4 regions of the Pseudomonas sp. LFM046 genome follow, and region 1 is predicted to be linked to each of the others. Evidence: predicted binding sites of a transcription regulator. Region 1 holds the regulator's gene; each other region holds the start of a gene.
The links. The regulator sigma-54, encoded in region 1, starts transcription at its own class of promoters, with help from an activator protein. The targets are predictions, from matches to a motif close to ANTGGCATNNANNTTGCTNT.
Positions count from the first base shown of each region.

Region 2: the regulator sigma-54 is predicted to act here: its motif matches at 1,785-1,804, upstream of TQ98_RS12750 (CmpA/NrtA family ABC transporter substrate-binding protein).
Region 3: the regulator sigma-54 is predicted to act here: its motif matches at 1,392-1,411, upstream of glnA (glutamate--ammonia ligase).
Region 4: the regulator sigma-54 is predicted to act here: its motif matches at 2,396-2,415, upstream of TQ98_RS17340 (CmpA/NrtA family ABC transporter substrate-binding protein).

Region 1 is NZ_JYKO02000001.1:860,761-864,170, forward strand. Features, by position in the region: gene ptsN (PTS IIA-like nitrogen regulatory protein PtsN) at 1-440, opposite strand, end outside; gene raiA (ribosome-associated translation inhibitor RaiA) at 454-762, opposite strand; gene TQ98_RS04080 (RNA polymerase factor sigma-54) at 845-2,341, opposite strand; gene lptB (LPS export ABC transporter ATP-binding protein) at 2,489-3,214, opposite strand; gene lptA (lipopolysaccharide transport periplasmic protein LptA) at 3,214-3,410, opposite strand, start outside.
Region 2 is NZ_JYKO02000001.1:2,764,947-2,768,356, forward strand. Features, by position in the region: gene TQ98_RS12745 (ANTAR domain-containing protein) at 1-427, opposite strand, end outside; gene TQ98_RS12750 (CmpA/NrtA family ABC transporter substrate-binding protein) at 448-1,662, opposite strand; partial or broken gene TQ98_RS12755 (IS3 family transposase) at 2,357-3,410, shown strand, end outside.
Region 3 is NZ_JYKO02000001.1:5,447,260-5,450,669, reverse strand. Features, by position in the region: gene glnA (glutamate--ammonia ligase) at 1-1,289, opposite strand, end outside; gene thiI (tRNA uracil 4-sulfurtransferase ThiI) at 1,626-3,080, shown strand; gene typA (translational GTPase TypA) at 3,210-3,410, shown strand, end outside.
Region 4 is NZ_JYKO02000001.1:3,762,632-3,766,041, reverse strand. Features, by position in the region: gene TQ98_RS17350 (pyridoxal-dependent decarboxylase) at 1-302, opposite strand, end outside; gene TQ98_RS17345 (ANTAR domain-containing response regulator) at 466-1,044, opposite strand; gene TQ98_RS17340 (CmpA/NrtA family ABC transporter substrate-binding protein) at 1,063-2,277, opposite strand; gene TQ98_RS17335 (YgdI/YgdR family lipoprotein) at 2,472-2,681, opposite strand; gene acnB (bifunctional aconitate hydratase 2/2-methylisocitrate dehydratase) at 2,866-3,410, opposite strand, start outside.

The DNA.
Region 1 (3,410 bases):
ACCACCTGGTACAGGCTGGTGCTGTCGGGAGCATGGCGGAGCCGCTCGCGTACATCGCTGCGGTCGAGCATGCTGGCGATCTGACGGAGCAGTTCAAGGTGCTCATCGGTGGCGGCTTCCGGGACCAGCAGAACGAACAGCAGGTCCACGGGGGCGCCATCGATGGCGTCGAAATCGACTGGAGCATCCAGGCGAAGCACTGCGCTGATGGGCGACGTGCAGCCTGTGAGGCGACAGTGGGGAATGGCGATGCCATTACCGAAGCCGGTGGAGCCGAGCTTCTCCCGGGAAACCAGGCTTTCGAAAATGTCCTGGTTGTCGAGGTCGGGAAGGTCACGGGCAACCAGCTTGGCGATCTGTTCCAGAACGCGTTTCTTGCTGCCGCCCGGCACGTTCACGAGGGAACGGCCGGGGGTCAGGATTTGCTCAAGTCGAATCATATAGAGGGGAGGTTCAGCGGGCAGTGGCACCCTGCTGGCGGTTTAGCTGCTTTTCCTTGTGCTTGATCAGTTGGCGATCGAGCTTGTCGGTGAGCAGGTCGATGGCAGCGTACATGTCCTCATGCTCCGCGTTGGCAACGACTTCGCCGCCGGCGACGTGCAAAGTGGCTTCGATTTGCTGTTTGAGTTTCTCGACCTGCATGATCACCTGCACATTAGTGATTCGGTCGAAATGGCGCTCCAGACGGTCGAACTTCTCGACAACGTAGTTGCGCAGGGCGTCGGTCACATCCAGTTGATGTCCACTGATGTTGACTTGCATACCGCTTTCTCCTTATTGCCCGTGTATAAGAGACAGGCTAACGGGCCTGCCACCGGAACACTTTGGCGTGGGTCTATCCGCGTCACATCAGTCGCTTTCGTTCGCTGGAAGGTGCTATCCCAAGGGATTCGCGGTACTTGGCTACTGTGCGACGGGCCACTTGAATGCCCTGTGCCTCCAGTAAACCAGCGATCTTGCTGTCGCTCAACGGCTTTTTCGGATTTTCCGCCGCGACCAGTTTTTTGATGATGGCGCGGATCGCGGTTGACGAGCATTCGCCGCCTTCCGAGGTGCTGACGTGGCTGGAGAAGAAGTACTTCAGCTCGTAGATGCCGCGGGGAGTGTGCATGTATTTCTGGGTGGTCACACGCGAGATGGTGGACTCGTGCATGCCCACGGCCTCGGCGATGTCGTGCAGGACGAGGGGCTTCATCGCCTCTTCGCCATACTCAAGAAAGCCGCGCTGGTGCTCGACGATCTGGGTGGCGACCTTCATCAGGGTTTCGTTGCGGCTCTGCAGGCTCTTGATGAACCAGCGTGCTTCCTGGAGCTGGTTGCGCATGAAAGTGTTGTCGGCGCTGGAGTCCGCGCGACGGACGAAACCTGCATAGTGCGGATTGACCCGCAGGCGCGGTACGGCTTCCTGGTTCAGTTCCACCAGCCAGCGCTCGTTGTGCTTGCGGACGATGACGTCCGGCACCACGTACTCGGGCTCGCTGGCTTCGATCTGGGAACCGGGACGTGGATTCAGGCCCTGGATCAGTTCGATGATCTGGCGCAGGTCATCTTCCTTGACCTTCATGCGGCGCATCAGCTGGCTGTAATCGCGGCTGCCGAGCAGGTCCAGATAGTCGCCTGCCAGGCGCTGGGCTTCGCTGAGCCAGGGGGTGCCCGGGGGCAGCTGGCGCAGTTGCAGAACCAGGCACTCGCGCAGGTCGCGGGCGCCGACGCCAGCGGGCTCGAACTGCTGGATGCGATGCAGTACCACCTCGACCTCATCCAGCTCGATGCCGAGCTCAGGGTCGAAGGAGTCGGCGATCTCGGTCAAAGGCTCTTCGAGATAGCCGTCGTTGTTGATGCAGTCGATCAGGGTGACGGCGATCAGGCGATCGGTGTCGGACATCGGGGCCAGGTTGAGCTGCCAAAGCAGGTGGCTCTGCAGGCTCTCGCCAACCGAGGTACGCGAGGTGAAATCCCACTCGTCGTCATCGTTGCTCGGCAGGCTGCTGGCGCTGGTCTGGTAAACATCTTCCCACGCGGTGTCGACGGGGAGTTCGCTGGGAATGCGGTCATGCCATTCGCCATCATCCATGGCTTCGGCATTGGTCTCGACGCTGGACTCCTGGAAGGCCACTTCCTGGCTGCCGGGATTGGGCAGTTGGTCGCCTTCTGCCATGGGGTCTGCGTTGTCGAAATCGTCGCCGTCCTCCTGCCGCTCGAGCATGGGATTGGATTCCAGCGCTTCCTGGATCTCCTGCTGGAGGTCCAGGGTAGAGAGTTGGAGCAGGCGGATGGCCTGTTGCAGCTGCGGTGTCATCGTCAGCTGCTGGCCCATCTTTAGGACTAGCGATGGTTTCATGGCAGAGGGCTTAGCACCTTATTCGCCGGCGCTCGCGCGCCATCCACTACAGGGCGCCGAGGCGCCACCAGGAAGCAAATTATATGCCTGACCTTGAAGGTTTTTCCTAGCTCTCGCAATCCCTCGTGGAGGAGAAATTGCGGAGGGTTACAGGCGAAACTCGTGGCCCAGGTAGACTTCCTTCACCAACTGGTTGGCCAGGATGGCTTCCGCGTCGCCTTCGGCGATCAACTGGCCGTCACTGACAATGTAGGCTGTCTCGCAGATATCCAGGGTCTCACGGACGTTGTGGTCGGTGATCAATACGCCGATCCCCTTGGCCTTGAGGTGGTGGATGATCTGTTTGATATCGCCTACGGAAATCGGGTCCACACCGGCGAAGGGCTCGTCCAGCAGGATGAATTTGGGGGCGGTGGCCAGTGCACGGGCAATTTCCACCCGACGGCGCTCGCCGCCCGACAGGCTCATGCCGAGGCTGTCGCGGATGTGGCTGATGTGGAATTCCTGCAGGAGGCTTTCCAGCTCCTTGCGGCGCTCGGCGCGATCGAGGTCCTTGCGGGTCTCGAGGATCGCCATGATGTTGTCCGCGACGCTGAGCTTGCGGAAGATCGAGGCTTCCTGCGGCAGGTAGCCGATGCCGGCTCGAGCGCGGCCATGCATGGGCTGGTGGGTGACGTCATTGGAGTCGATCAGGACGCGGCCCTGATCGGCTTTGACCAGGCCGACGATCATGTAGAAGCAGGTGGTCTTGCCGGCGCCGTTGGGGCCGAGAAGGCCGACGATCTGGCCGCTGTCGATGGACAGGCTGACGTCGCGAACCACCTGACGGCTCTTGTAGCTCTTGGCCAGGTGCTGGGCTTTGAGAGTCGCCATTACTGTGCTTTCTGCTCTTTCTTCTTCGGCTGGATGACCATGTCGATCCGCGGGCGCGGGGTGCTGACATTGGCGCCAGTGGCGCGACCTGCGTTTACGATCTGGCGCTGGGTGTCGTAGACGATCTTCTCGCCTTCGAAGGTATTGCCTTCCTGGACAACCTTGGCCTGGTCGAGCAGGATGATGCGCTCGTTGG
Region 2 (3,410 bases), 1.9 Mb from region 1:
TGCGCTTGCGTTCTGCCAATTGGCTGTCTCGCTCCAGCAGTTGGGTGCGCAGGGCCTGGTCGCTCTCGAAGCGGGCCATGGCCACGTCCAGGATCGGTCGTAGGCGCTCGGTGTGAATGCCCTCGATCACGTAGGCGCTGACGCCGGCCCGGATCGCCTGGCGCATCAGGTGGGGATCGTGATCGTCAGTGAACATGACGATGGGGTGGGGCCGGTCGCGGCTGACCATCACTACCTGTTCCATCATGTCGCGGCCCGCGGACTCGGTGTCGATCAGTACGACATCGGGGCGCGCCGCTTCGATCCGCTCAGGCAAGTTGATGGTCAGGCCGGTTTCGTCCATGACGTCGAAACCGGCCTCCACCAGGGCATTGCGCAGACGGCCGACTTTCTTCGGGGTGTCATCGATCAGGAGAATGCGGAGCATGCTGTGGTCAACTCCTGGCGTCAGAGGGCAGCGGCCGCAGGGGCGGAGCTGCGGGCGTGGATGGCGAAGCTGCGGGCATAGCCGGCCGGGTCGGTGCCGTCCCAGATCCGGCCGTCGAACAGCCTGGAGCTGCGCATGGGGTGCTCGGGGACCGCTATGCCCAGCGCTTCGGCCGCTTCGCGGTAGAGCGCAAGCTGGTGGACTCGACGGGCCACGCCGAGGTAGTCCGGGTCGTCTCTGAGCAGCCCCCAGCGGCGGAACTGGGTCATGAACCACATGCCATCGGACAGCCAGGGCATGGTGGCCTCGCCGCCGGCAAAGAAGCGCAGTGGGTGAGCATCGCGCCAGGCGTAGCCGAGGCCGTCCTCGTAGTAACCGAGAAAACGCGGCTCGATGGCCGAGAGTGGTGCATCGAGGTACTCGCCACCGCTGATCAGCCGGGCGGTGCTGCACTTGTTCTCGTCGCTGGCGTCGATGAAGCGGCTGGCCTCCAGCACCGCCATGGTCAGGGCGCGGGCCGTGTTGGGGTACTGCTCCACGAAGGCGCGCGTGCAGGCGAGCACCTTTTCCGGGTGATCGGGCCAGATCATCTGGCTGGTTGCCAGGGTGAAACCCTGCTTCTCATCCACCGCCAGTGCGCCCCAGGGGCCGCCGGCACAGAAACCGTCGATGTGCCCTGTCTTGAGATGCTGGACCATCTGCGCGGGCGGCAGCACCACTGTGTTCACATCTTCCAACGGGTGGATACCCTGCGCCGCCAGCCAGTAGTGAAGCCACATGGCATGGGTCCCGGTGGGAAAGGTCTGGGCGAAGGTCAGTTTCGCGCTGTGCTGGCGTACACGGGCGGCGAGGGCGTCAGCACGGGTCACCCCGGCCTGACGCAGTGGTTCGGATAGGTTGATCGCCTGGCCGTTCTGACACAGTCCCATGAGGATCGCCATTTCGGTGGGGGCGCCGCCCAGTCCCAGCTGGGCCCCATAAACCTGGCCGTAGAGCGAATGTGCGGCGTCCAGTTCACCGCTCAACAGTCTGTCGCGCAGGCCGGCCCAGGAGGTCTGCCGCTTCAGTTCCAGGGTCAGCCCGTAGGGCTGGGCGAAGCCCTGGGTGGCCGCGACGATCAACGAGGCGGTGTCGGAAAGGGCCATGAAGCCCAGGTTCACTGTGCGCTTTTCCGGGGCATCGCTGCCCGCGACCCAGGCGAGGCTGTCGTTACGGGTGCAACTCTTGTCGGTCATGTTGTTTGTCCCACCACTGAACGAAAAAGGCGCCGCCCCAGTCACCATGGGATTGGTGACCGGGAGCGACGCCATCGTCTATGAACTGTCTCCGCCGTTGGAGGGAGTTCGGAGTGTTGGTAACAGCAAACGACATGCCATCGTTCAACGGGGAATCGGATCCAAGGGCAGGCGGCAATGCCTCGTGCTTGTATGCGCTGACGCCGGCTTTCGATCGAAGCTTTAGGGCGCCGCAAGGCGCCCTTATCGTTTCGCAGCGGGACAACCGCTATCTATGCCCGAAACTGATGCCTACCGATCTTCGGTCGTTTGTTCGGCGATCGTTCGAATAACATCGAGTACCTTGCCAATGCTGGTTGCCTCAGCCACAAAGTCGCTCTCATAGTGCACTTTGCGCGCGGCGACAGACTCTTGCCTGAGCGTCCCAGGGCACTGTGTGTCCACACCACGACCATGTGGGTTGCCAGAGGCGGTCTTTGAGTGCATCGAGCGGGGGTGTAAAGACTGTCCCAGGAGTTGCATACAAAGCACGCGGCCACGAAATAGGAGAGGAGGAGGGGAGTGCGGGCGCGGTGCGCTTGCGATCGCATTGAGTCCGTGGGAGGCTCAATCCTATCTGTCTATTGGTTCATTCTGAAGTGGCCTAATGATTCTGGACACCCCGATAGGGCGTTAAGCTGCGCCCAAGCAAGAGGTGTTCATGAGCAGAAGATCATTCAGTCCGGAATTCAAACTCGAGGCCGCCAGCCTGGTGCTCGATCAAGGCTATTCCATACCGGCAGCCTGCAAGGCGATGGGGGTAGGCCCAACTGCCATGCGGCGCTGGGTCGAGCAATTGACCCTGGAGCGCCATGGCAAGACGCCGGAGCACAGCAAGGCCATGACGCCGGAGCAGCGGCGAATCCAGGAGCTGGAGGCCCAGGTGCGGCGGCTGGAGCGGGAGAAAGAGATCTTAAAAAAGGCTACCGCTCTCTTGATGTCAGACGCCCTCGATTAGTGCGCTTAGTCGAGTCATTGGGTGAGCACTATCCACGGGCAGAGCTTTGCCGGCTGTTCGGCATCAATCGCAGCAGTGTCTATGCCGCCGCTAAGTCAGCAGCTCGCGGTAATCAGCCGCACGCCAGGTTGCGACAGCGCTTGGTGGAGCTGCATGTCCAGAGTCGGCGTTCGGCAGGCGCCCGGACGCTCGCGGCGGCTTTGCGCCAGGAAGGCTGGGCAGTGGGTCGATTCCTGGCCGGCCGTCTGATGAAAGAGGCCCAGTTGTTCAGCTCGCAACGCCGTCGACACCGTTACCGCCCAACTGAGGGTGAGAGTGCCAAAGCGTCGAACGAACTGGACCGGCAATTCCGCACCCACGGCCCCAATCAGGTGTGGTGCGGTGACGTGACGTACATCTGGGCCGGCGGGCGCTGGATCTACTTGGCCGCGATCATGGACCTGTATGCGCGGCGGATTGTGGGTTGGGCAATGTCCGATCGTCCGGACTCGCAGCTTACCGGACGCGCTTTGCGCGTAGCCTATGAGGCTCGCGGTTGCCCCGCCGGCGTGCTGTTTCACTCCGACCAGGGCAGCCACTACAGCAGTCAGGAATTTCGACAATTGCTCTGGCGGCATCGAATCCGCCAGAGCATGAGTCGTCGCGGCAATTGCTGGGACAACGCCCCGATGGAGCGTTTCTTCCGGAGCCTCAAATCCGAATGGATACCGGCTTCGGGTTACGCCAGCCAAGCCGAAGCAGAGGCTGATGT
Region 3 (3,410 bases), 4.6 Mb from region 1:
CCCTTGGTCAGGAACGCGCGGCCCTTGTCCAGTTCTTCCAGCGCCTCTTTCAGGCTGCCGCAAACCTGCGGGATTTCCTTGGCCTCTTCCGGCGGCAGGTCATACAGGTTCTTGTCGGCGGCATCGCCGGGGTGGATCTTGTTCTGGATACCGTCCAGACCGGCCATCAGCAGTGCGGCGAAGCACAGGTACGGGTTGGCAGCCGGGTCCGGGAAGCGCGCTTCGATACGGCGGGCTTTCGGGCTGTTCACGTACGGGATACGGATCGAGGCGGAACGGTTGCGGGCGGAGTAGGCCAGCATTACCGGAGCTTCGAAGCCCGGAACCAGACGCTTGTAGGAGTTGGTAGCCGGGTTGGTGAAGCCGTTCAGGGCCTTACCGTGCTTGATGATGCCGCCGATGAAGTACAGGGCGGTGTCGGACAGGCCGGCATAGCCTTCGCCAGCGAAGGTGTTCTTGCCATCTTTGGAGATGGACATGTGAACGTGCATGCCCGAGCCGTTGTCGCCGTACAGGGGCTTCGGCATGAAGGTCACGGTCTTGCCGTAGGCGTCGGCAACGTTGTGCACGCAGTACTTCAGGGTCTGAACTTCGTCAGCCTTGGCGACCAGGGTGTTGAACTTCACACCGATCTCGTTCTGGCCGGCAGTCGCCACTTCGTGGTGGTGAACTTCGACCACCAGGCCCATTTCTTCCAGGGCGTTGCACATGGCGGTACGGATTTCGTGGTCGTGGTCGACCGGCGGTACCGGGAAGTAGCCGCCCTTCACGCCCGGACGGTGGCCCTTGTTGCCGCCTTCGATGTCGGCGTCGGTGTTCCAGGCGGCCTGCTCGGAGAAGATCTTGAACATGGAGCCGGAGATGTCGGACTTGAACTTCACTTCGTCGAAGATGAAGAACTCGGGTTCCGGACCGACGAACACGGTGTCACCGATACCGGTGGTCTTCAGGTATTCCTCGGCGCGCTTGGCGATGGCACGCGGGTCGCGGTCGTAGCCTTGCATGGTGCTCGGCTCGATGATGTCGCAGACCAGGATCAGGGTCGGCTCTTCGGTGAACGGGTCCAGCACGGCGGTGCTGTCGTCCGGCAGCAGGATCATGTCGGAGGCTTCGATGCCTTTCCAACCTTCGATGGAGGAACCGTCGAACATCTTGCCGTGTTCGAAGAACTCGTCATCGGCGTCACGGGCCGGCATGGTCACGTGCTGCTGCTTGCCCTTGGTGTCGGTGAAGCGCAGATCAATCCACTTCACGTCGTGTTCTTTAATCAGTTGAAGCGACTTCGACATGTTGTCCTCCAGAAGGAAAGGGGGCGGGAAACCGTTAACCCCTCAAAGAATTCGTAGTGAAGCCGGGGCGGGATAGTCCGCCAGGGCGACCTGCCTCACAAGGGAGCAATTAGCGTGCCAGTGCCCCGTTATGGGCAGAAGCCCCAAAACTCACGCCTGGCGGGGGCCTTGCTCCGATTCTGCGCAAAATTGCGCACCTTTTTCGTGCCTGATTCGGTGTGCGTGATCCATTTTGGTGCGTGATGGGTTTTGCTGAATGATTTTGGTCAAAGCTTGAACAATTTCCGCTATAATCCGCGCCCCTCTTTTTCGGCGGCCGTCGCAAGCGCTGTTTTCATGAAACTCATCGTCAAAGTCTTCCCGGAAATCACCATCAAGAGCCGGCCGGTGCGCAAGCACTTCATCCGCCAGCTCTCGAAGAACATCCGCGCGGTCCTGAAAGACCTGGACCCGGAGCTCGAGGTGACCGGCGTCTGGGACAACCTCGAAGTCGAGACCCGGCAGACCGAGCCGAAGCTCTTGCGCGAGATGATCGAGCGCCTGACCTGCACCCCCGGCATCACCCACTTCCTCGAAGTGCACGAGTACCCGCTGGGCGACTTCGACGATGTGCTGGAAAAGTGCAAGCTGCACTACGCCGACCAGATCCCCGGCAAGATCTTCGCCGTGCGCTGCAAGCGCGCCGGCAAGCATGACTTCACCTCCATGGAGCTGGAGCGCTACGTCGGTAGCCGCCTGCGCCAGGAGTGCAATGCCGCCGGCATTTCCCTGAACAAGCCGGAAGTCCTGGTGCGCATGGAAGTGCGCGACCAGCGCCTGTTCGTCATCCATCACCAGCACGACGGCATCGGCGGCTACCCGCTGGGCTCCCTGGAGCAGACCCTGGTGCTGATGTCCGGGGGCTTCGACTCCACCGTCGCCGCCTACCAGATGATGCGTCGCGGCCTGATGACCCATTTCTGCTTCTTCAACCTGGGTGGCCGTGCACACGAATTGGGCGTGATGGAAGTGGCCCACTACCTGTGGGAGAAGTTCGGCCGGTCCCAGCGCGTGCTGTTCATCAGCGTGCCCTTCGAGGAAGTGGTCGGCGAAATCCTCAGCAAGGTCGACAACAGCCAGATGGGCGTGGTGCTCAAGCGCATGATGCTGCGCGCCTCCACCCGCATGGCGCGCAAGCTGACCCTGGATGCGCTGGTCACCGGCGAAGCCATCTCCCAGGTCTCCAGCCAGACCCTGCCGAACCTCTCGGTGATCGACTCGGCCACTGACATGCTCGTGCTGCGCCCGCTGATCGCCAGCCACAAGCAGGACATCATCGACACCGCCACCCGGATCGGCACCGCCGAGTTCGCCAAGCACATGCCCGAATACTGCGGCGTGATCTCGGTGAACCCGACCACCCGTGCCAAACCCGGTCGCATCGAACACGAGGAAGAGCAGTTCGACATGGCCATCCTCGAGCGTGCCCTGGAGCGCGCCCGCCTGGTGCCCATCGACCGCGTGATCGATGAGCTGGGCCAGGACCTGGCCGTGGAGGAAGTGCGCGAAGCCCTGCCGGGGCAGATTGTCCTCGACATCCGCCATCCTGACGCCCAGGAAGACGACCCCCTGGAGCTGCCCGGCATCGAAGTGCAGGCCCTGCCTTTTTATGCGGTCAATAACCGCTTCAAGGACCTGGACGCCAACCGCCAGTACCTCCTGTATTGCGACAAGGGCGTGATGAGCCGTCTGCATGCCCACCACTTGCTCAGCGAGGGGCATGCCAATGTGCGTGTTTATCGTCCGGCCTAAACAGCCCGGGCTGTTCGGCGGCAGCATCCGCCATCGCCCTCCCGACCATCGGGCCGCCTGATTCGCACTTCATTCATATGTGCCGCATAGACTGCGCGGCAAACCGAATCCTCTGATCGAGATACAAACGTGATCGAAAATCTCCGCAACATCGCCATCATCGCCCACGTCGACCATGGCAAGACCACCCTGGTGGACAAGCTCCTGAAGCTGTCCGGCACCCTCGACCGCAAAGAAGCGGAAAACGAGCGCGTGATGGACTCCAACGACCAGGAAAAAGAGCGCGGCATCACCATCCTGGCGAAGAACACCGCCATCAAGTGGAACGGT
Region 4 (3,410 bases), 2.9 Mb from region 1:
GAGGAAGCGCACTGGTCCCAGGCCAGCACCAGGCGCTCGGCGGCGGCCGCTGCGGGCAGGGTGGCGCCGATGACGAAGCCGAAGTAGCGCGGGCCGTTGCTGGCCACGGTGGCTGGGGAGCCGATTTCATCAAGCTCGCGCAGCACATCAATGGCCGCCTTGCCGCTACTGGGCAGCGGCTGGTCGAAGGCTTCCAGGGCGGCGATGGCGCGGGAGTCAGGGAACACGCGGCGGGAGGGGATGCCGTCGAAATAGGCGAGGGCGCGTTGGTCGGCCTCGTGCAGCAGGGCGCGTTCGTTCATGGTCCGGGCTCGTGTGGGGTGGAGCTCATACGCTAGCCGGGAGTGGAGAGGCGCGGCAGATACAGGCTGCGACGAAGGCAGGCATAACAGTGCTTTGCGAGATGGCTTCTGAGCCGGTACAGCGGGGGTGGCGGGCGGTACAGTTGCCCGCCACCGACAGGGTTCAGTGACCGAGCATGTCGTGCATTGCGATGATCTGCTCGGCCACCTGAATCAGCTTCTGCTGGCGGCTCATGGCCTGGCGCCGCATCAGGGTGTAGGCCTCTTCCTCGTTACAGTTCTTCATCTTCATCAGCAGGCCTTTGGCCAGTTCGATGCGCTTGCGCTCGGCCAGTTGCTGGTCGCGGGCGCTGAGCTGGGCGCGCAGGGCTTGATCGCTCTCGAAGCGCGCCATGGCGACGTCGAGGATCGGTTGCAGGCGCTCGGCCTGGATGCCTTCGACGATGTAGGCGCTGACGCCGGCCTCGATGGCCCGGCGCATCACCTTGGGGTCGTGCTCGTCGGTGAACATCACGATGGGGCGGGGCTGGTCGCGGGTGACCAGGACTACCTGTTCCATCACGTCACGGCTCGGGGATTCGGTATCGATCAGTACTACGTCCGGGCGGATAGCTTCGACACGGGCGGGCAGGTCGATGGTCAGGCCGGATTCGTCGATCACCTCGAAGCCGGCCTCCACCAGGGCGGCTTTGAGGCGGCCGACTTTCCTGGCGGTGTCGTTGATCAGCAGGATACGCAGCATGGCGGTCGTCCCTAACGGCTACAGGGCAATGGCGCGGACGTTGCCGGCCATCGAGTGGATCGGGAAGCTGCGTGCATACCCGGCCGGATCGCTGCCGTCCCAGGTGCGGCCGTCAATCAGGGTGGCGCTGCGCGCCAGGTCCGGCACGCTGATGTCAAGGGCCTCGGCGGCTTGCCGGTAGGTGTCGAGGCATTGCACACGCCGGGCGACTTCCAGGTAGTCCGGGTCGTCCCGCAGCAATCCCCAGCGGCGGAACTGGGTCATGAACCAGATGCCATCGGAGAGATAGGGCATGTTCACCCGGCCGTCGTCGAAGAAACGCAGCGGGTGTGCGTCCTCCCAGGCATTGCCGAGGCCGTCCTGGTAGTGGCCGAGGAAGCGCGGTTCCACAGCCGAGAGCGGTGCGTCCACATAGTCGCTGCCGCTGATCAGGTGAGCGGTGCTGCGACGGTTTTCCAGGCTGGCTTCAATGAAGCGGCTGGCCTCCAGAACAGCCATGGTCAGGGCACGGGCGGTGTTCGGGTACCGCTCGACGAATTCGCGGGTCACGCCGAGCACCTTTTCCGGGTGGTCCGCCCAGATCATCTGGCTGGTGGCCAGGGTAAAGCCCTGCTGCTGGTCCACCGCCAGCGCGCCCCAGGGGCCGCCGGCACAGAATCCGTCGATGCGGGCCGCCTTGAGGTGGGCGACCATCTGCGAGGGCGGTACCACGACGGTGTCCACATCGCGCAGCGGGTGGATGCCGTGAGCCGCCAGCCAGTAGTTCAGCCACATGGCATGGGTGCCGGTGGGAAAGGTCTGTGCGAAGGTCAGCCGTGCACCGCCGTGGCGCACATGACGGACCAGTGCCTCGGAACTGGTCACGCCAATGCGCTTGAGTGGCTCGGACAGATTGATGGCCTGGCCGTTCTGGCACAGGCCCATGAGGATGGCCATTTCCGCGCTGGGGCCGCCAATGCCCAGTTCTATGCCGTAGACCTGGCCGTAGAGGGCCTGGGCAGCGTCCAGTTCGCCGGAGAGCAGTTTGTCCCGCAGGGTGGCCCAGGAGGATTGGCGCCTGAGGTTCAAGGTCAGGCCATAAGGCTGGGCGAACCCCTGGGTGGCAGCAACGATCAGGGAGGCTGAGTCGGTCAGGGGCATGAAGCCCAGGTTGAGCATGCACTTCTCCGGTGCATCGCTGCCGCTGACCCAGGCCAGGCTGTCTGTACGCGTGGTGTTCTGCTTGTCCGTCATCGTGGTTGGCCGCCTATCTGCAAAATGGCGCCGATCCGGTGCGGCCATGGGCCGGCCGGTATCGACGCCATCGTCATCAGCCCGCTCCGTCGTTGGAGTGAGACTCGTCGGGGCGGATCTAGCAAGCGATATGCCAGCGACCAAAAAAAGGAGCCCCGCCAGGGGCGGGGCAAGGGTTCGAGGTCGGAGCTACCTCAACGTTCGATGATCTGTTTTACCTGAGCTTGCGGGATCTCCTGGACGCGGCCTTCGTGGTCTTCGAACTCGAGCATGCCGGTGTCGTCGTCGAGTTCAGGCTTCTCATCGGTGGCGATGATCTGGCCGTCGACCGTGGCAATCAGGTATTCGCTGGAGCAACCGGCCAAGCCCAGGGTGCAGAGGAGAGTCAGGAACCAAGTCTTCACATCGGTGCCCTCTTCGTAGCGGCCTATATGTGGAACATAGCTTCTGGCAGGGCGGCTGCAAGTTGGCCCGATGGGCGTGCTCAGGAACTGTGCGGGGGTTGGCGAATGCGGGATGGAGGGGGCATGGAACGAAAAAGCCCCGCACGGGGCGGGGCTTCTTCGTTACCAGGATATCGATGGGGCCTTAGGCCTGGACCACCGGAATCTTGGCGTTTGCAGCAGCTTCCTTGTACTCGGCGATCTGGTCGAAGGACAGGTAGCGGTAGATATCGGCCGCCATGCTGTCGATGTTCTTCGCGTATTCCATGTACTCGGCCACGGTCGGCAGTTTGCCCAGGATCGAGGCCACGGCCGCCAACTCGGCGGAGGCCAGGTAGACGTTGGTGGCGTCGCCCAGGCGGTTCGGGAAGTTACGGGTGGAGGTGGAGACCACGGTGGCACCGGTCTGCACGCGGGCCTGGTTGCCCATGCACAGCGAGCAGCCCGGCATTTCCATGCGCGCGCCGGCCTTGCCGTAGATGCCGTAGTAGCCTTCCTCGGTCAGCTGGTGAGCGTCCATCTTGGTCGGCGGGGCCAGCCACAGACGGGTCGGAATGCCGCCCTTGACCTTGTCCAGCAGCTTACCGGCCGCGCGGAAGTGACCGATGTTGGTCATGCAGGAGCCGATGAACACCTCGTCGATCTTGTCGCCGGCCACGGTGGACAGCAGGCGGGCGTCGTCCGGGTCGT